Regions from separate parts of the Psychrobacillus sp. FSL H8-0487 genome, predicted to be linked through region 1. Evidence: a T-box and tRNA genes for the amino acid it is inferred to sense, from the RefSeq annotation. Region 1 holds a T-box; the other holds one or more tRNA genes.
What was found. The T-box of region 1 lies ahead of serS (serine--tRNA ligase). A T-box ahead of a tRNA ligase gene usually reads a tRNA of that ligase, here a tRNA-Ser.
Positions count from the first base shown of each region.

Region 2: it encodes a tRNA-Ser, which carries the amino acid that the T-box ahead of serS (serine--tRNA ligase) is inferred to sense. The anticodon was not compared.

Region 1 covers NZ_JBBOZA010000001.1:19,471-21,813, reverse strand. Annotated here, with positions in the region: gene serS (serine--tRNA ligase) at 1-1,216, opposite strand, end outside; T-box leader at 1,269-1,487, opposite strand; gene pdxR (MocR-like pyridoxine biosynthesis transcription factor PdxR) at 1,714-2,343, shown strand, end outside.
Region 2 covers NZ_JBBOZA010000001.1:2,963,178-2,965,520, forward strand. Annotated here, with positions in the region: tRNA gene MHI47_RS15165 (tRNA-His) at 1-31, opposite strand, end outside; tRNA gene MHI47_RS15170 (tRNA-Trp) at 59-132, opposite strand; tRNA gene MHI47_RS15175 (tRNA-Tyr) at 139-222, opposite strand; tRNA gene MHI47_RS15180 (tRNA-Thr) at 229-304, opposite strand; tRNA gene MHI47_RS15185 (tRNA-Phe) at 314-389, opposite strand; tRNA gene MHI47_RS15190 (tRNA-Asp) at 522-597, opposite strand; tRNA gene MHI47_RS15195 (tRNA-Met) at 601-675, opposite strand; tRNA gene MHI47_RS15200 (tRNA-Val) at 710-785, opposite strand; tRNA gene MHI47_RS15205 (tRNA-Glu) at 847-921, opposite strand; tRNA gene MHI47_RS15210 (tRNA-Ser) at 946-1,037, opposite strand; tRNA gene MHI47_RS15215 (tRNA-Asn) at 1,043-1,117, opposite strand; rRNA gene rrf (5S ribosomal RNA) at 1,126-1,241, opposite strand; rRNA gene MHI47_RS15225 (23S ribosomal RNA) at 1,362-2,343, opposite strand, start outside.

The DNA.
Region 1 (2,343 bases):
TTCCATCCGCTTGTTGGTAATTTTCTAATATAGCCGCTACTGTTCGTCCCAGTGCTAATCCACTGCCATTTAAAGTATGCACATACTCAGGTTTTCCTCCAGCTTCACGACGAAAACGAATTCCTGCACGTCTAGCTTGGAAATCTTCAAAGTTACTACATGAAGAAATTTCTTTGTATTCACCATAGCTTGGTAACCAAACCTCTAAATCGTATTTCTTTGCAGCTGTAAAGCCTAGATCTGCTGTACACATATGAAGTTTACGATATGGCAGACCTAACAATTGTAATACTTTTTCTGCATGTCCAGTTAAAAGTTCTAACTGCTCATAAGAATCCTCTGGCTTTACAAAACGAACTAACTCGACTTTGTTAAATTGATGTTGACGTATTAACCCACGAGTATCGCGACCTGCTGATCCAGCTTCAGAACGGAAACAAGCACTATAAGCAGTGAACGCTTGTGGAAGTTCCGCTCCATCTAATATTTCGTCTCTATAAAAATTTGTTACAGGTACTTCTGCCGTTGGTATTAAGAAATAATCCTCTTCTCCAATTAGGAAAGCATCCTCTTCAAACTTTGGAAGTTGCCCAGTGCCTGTAAGACTTGCACGATTTGCTAAATAAGGAGGAAGCATTTCTTCATAGCCATGCTCTTCAGCATGTAGGTCCATCATGAAGTTTAATAATCCACGTTCCAGTCTTGCTCCTAGTCCACGATAAAATGCAAAACGACTTCCTGTTACTTTTGCCGCTCGTTCAAAATCTACTAATTTTAAATCTGTCGCAATATCCCAATGTGCTTTCGTTTCAAAATCAAATGAAGGAACTTCTCCCCATTTAAGTATTTCTACGTTATCATCTTCAGAATCACCAATCGGTACACTATCATGCGGAATATTCGGGATTCGCATCATCATATATTCAAATTTTTCTTCTACATCCCGAAGCTCATCGTCTAATGATTTTATTGCATCGCCTACTTCACGCATACGTGCGATAAGTTCATCCGCATTTTCTTTGTTTCGTTTCATCAGAGATATTTTTTGAGAAAACTCGTTTCTTTCAGCCTTTAACACTTCTGTTTTCGCAATCAATTCACGACGCTTTTGATCTAAAGGTTGGAATTGATCAAATTCTGAAATATCTTCCCCACGCTTAGCAAGTTTTGCTTTAACTGTTTCATAATTATCACGTACAAATTTTACATCCAACATATAATATTCCTCCTTAAAATTTTGAAAACACAAAAAAGCCCCCATCCCATGAAAAAGGGACGAGAGCATACCCGCGTTGCCACCCTGATTAATCCTGTCATAGACAGAATCCACTTACTTGTACTCTAACGGCTTTTCAACCGGCACGACCTACTAATCATTCAGCCGCACAACTCAAAGGACGGATTCACAAGTGTTTATATCAGCTTTCACCAACCGCTGACTCTCTATAAAAAACGAGCTTGTTACTGCTTCCTATCATCGTTTTTGATTCATGAAATTACTCATACTTTACTATACGTGAACTTCTTTTGCAAGACTTTCCTATATCTTCTCTACAATATAACATTGCCTTCCTACATGACGAGAGTTTGTGAAAGGATTTCCAATTGTTTATGCAAGTGCTCCATTATTTTTATTAAATTTAGTATAATAAAATATGACCATACTATAAGTATCTAAAATAAATCAAAAGAAGTGGTCAGATGGGAGAAATAATGGATTTCCTAATGTTTCAGTTAATACATAATTCAAAAACCCCACTATATGAACAATTATATCAATCCATAAAGAAAGCCATAATAAACGGAACAATTGAAGAAGGTATTAAGCTTCCCTCTAAAAGAAAGCTTGCCGAATATTTAGCAGTTAGTCAGACAACGATTGAGTTTGCCTATAGCCAGTTAGTTGCTGAAGGGTTTATAGTATCTGAACCTCGACGTGGATACTTTGTTCAAAATTTAGAAGAATTAGCGATCATTGAACAAGGTATTGCTTCTATCGTGCCGGAATCGACTGATACACCTTCCTTTTCGGTCGATCTTTCTACAGGTAAAATTGATACAGACTCTTTTCCTTTTAAGACTTGGAGAAGATATGCGAAGGACATTGTTAATGAAGAAAATGGGGAGTTACTACAGTTAGGTCATCCCCAAGGAGATTATTTATTAAGACAGCAAATTTCTTCTTACTTATTCCAATCTAGGGGAGTAAAGAGTACACCTGAACAAATTATTCTAGGCTCAGGTACTGAACAAATTATGCCGCTCATTATTCATTTGCTTGGTGAAAAGGCAGTGTATGGATTTGAAAACCCTGGGTATCCACTTACACATCACTTATTTTTT
Region 2 (2,343 bases), 2.9 Mb from region 1:
TCCGATGCGTTAACCACTTCGCCACAACCGCCATTATTCAAAGCTAACTAAAAAAAATTGGCAGGGGCAGTAGGAATCGAACCCACATCAAAGGTTTTGGAGACCTCTATTCTACCGTTAAACTATGCCCCTAAAAACTGGTGGTGGGGGACGGATTCGAACCGCCGAACCCGAAGGAGCGGATTTACAGTCCGCCGCGTTTAGCCACTTCGCTACCCCACCAGTGTATGGTGCCGGAAAAAGGACTTGAACCCTCAACCTACTGATTACAAGTCAGTTGCTCTACCAGTTGAGCTATTCCGGCGTATAAATATGGTGGCTCAGGACGGAATCGAACCGCCGACACAAGGATTTTCAGTCCTTTGCTCTACCGACTGAGCTACTGAGCCAAATTCGATTGTGCTAAGCTGCGAATCTCTTTGTCAGCTTCATTCGTTCAGTTAGTCACGTACTTTAGTACGTTCCTTCCATCACTCAATCGCTTCCTAGACCTTCTTGCTTATCACCAATCTTTTAAAAAATGGCGGTCCCGACCGGGATCGAACCGGCGATCTCCTGCGTGACAGGCAGGCATGTTAACCGCTACACCACGGGACCATTTGGTTGCGGGGACAGGATTTGAACCTGCGACCTTCGGGTTATGAGCCCGACGAGCTACCACTGCTCCACCCCGCGACAATACTATAATTGCTAATTTGTTCAAAAGAAATGGTGGAGGATGACGGGCTCGAACCGCCGACCCTCTGCTTGTAAGGCAGATGCTCTCCCAGCTGAGCTAATCCTCCTGGGTAAAATTACGATAAGCTTCGCATCTCTGCGTCAACTTCATTCGTTCAATTTAATAAATGGTGACCCCTACGGGATTCGAACCCGTGTTACCGCCGTGAAAGGGCGGTGTCTTAACCGCTTGACCAAGGGGCCATACTTTTATGTAGAAAACTAATCTGGCGGAGAGCAAGGGATTTGAACCCTTGAGACAGTTTAACCCGCCTACACGATTTCCAATCGTGCTCCTTCGGCCACTCGGACAGCTCTCCTAAAATGGCTCCGAAGGTAGGACTCGAACCTACGACCAATCGATTAACAGTCGATTGCTCTACCACTGAGCTACTTCGGAATAATACAGCCTAGCAACGTCCTACTCTCACAGGGGGAGACCCCCAACTACCATCGGCGCTGAAGAGCTTAACTTCCGTGTTCGGTATGGGAACGGGTGTGACCTCTTCGCCATCATCACTAGACCTTATTAATTTGAAAGACAATACTTAGTATAACAAAACTAGAAAATAATTCAAGCTTTTTTTATATTTTTTTTTGTACTTTCAAAACTGGATAAACGACATTGTTACGTTAAACAAAATTTGGTTAAGTCCTCGATCGATTAGTATTCGTCAGCTGCACGTGTCGCCACGCTTCCACCCCGAACCTATCTACCTCATCGTCTTTGAGGGATCTTACTTACTTGCGTAATGGGAAATCTCATCTTGAGGGGGGCTTCGTGCTTAGATGCTTTCAGCACTTATCCCGTCCACACATAGCTACCCAGCGATGCTCTTGGCAGAACAACTGGTACACCAGCGGTGTGTCCATCCCGGTCCTCTCGTACTAAGGACAGCTCCTCTCAAATTTCCTACGCCCACGACGGATAGGGACCGAACTGTCTCACGACGTTCTGAACCCAGCTCGCGTACCGCTTTAATGGGCGAACAGCCCAACCCTTGGGACCGACTACAGCCCCAGGATGCGATGAGCCGACATCGAGGTGCCAAACCTCCCCGTCGATGTGGACTCTTGGGGGAGATAAGCCTGTTATCCCCGGGGTAGCTTTTATCCGTTGAGCGATGGCCCTTCCATGCGGAACCACCGGATCACTAAGCCCGTCTTTCGACCCTGCTCGACTTGTAGGTCTCGCAGTCAAGCTCCCTTCTGCCTTTACACTCTTCGAATGATTTCCAACCATTCTGAGGGAACCTTTGGGCGCCTCCGTTACACTTTAGGAGGCGACCGCCCCAGTCAAACTACCCGCCTGACACTGTCTCCTACCCGGGTTACGGGTATGGGTTAGAATTTCAATACAACCAGGGCAGTATCCCACCGACGCCTCCTCCGAAGCTGGCGCTCCGGGCTCTAAGGCTCCTGCCTATCCTGTACAAGTTGCACCAAAATTCAATATCAAGCTATAGTAAAGCTCCACGGGGTCTTTCCGTCCTGTCGCGGGTAACCTGCATCTTCACAGGTACTATAATTTCACCGAGTCTCTCGTTGAGACAGTGCCCAGATCGTTACGCCTTTCGTGCGGGTCGGAACTTACCCGACAAGGAATTTCGCTACCTTAGGACCGTT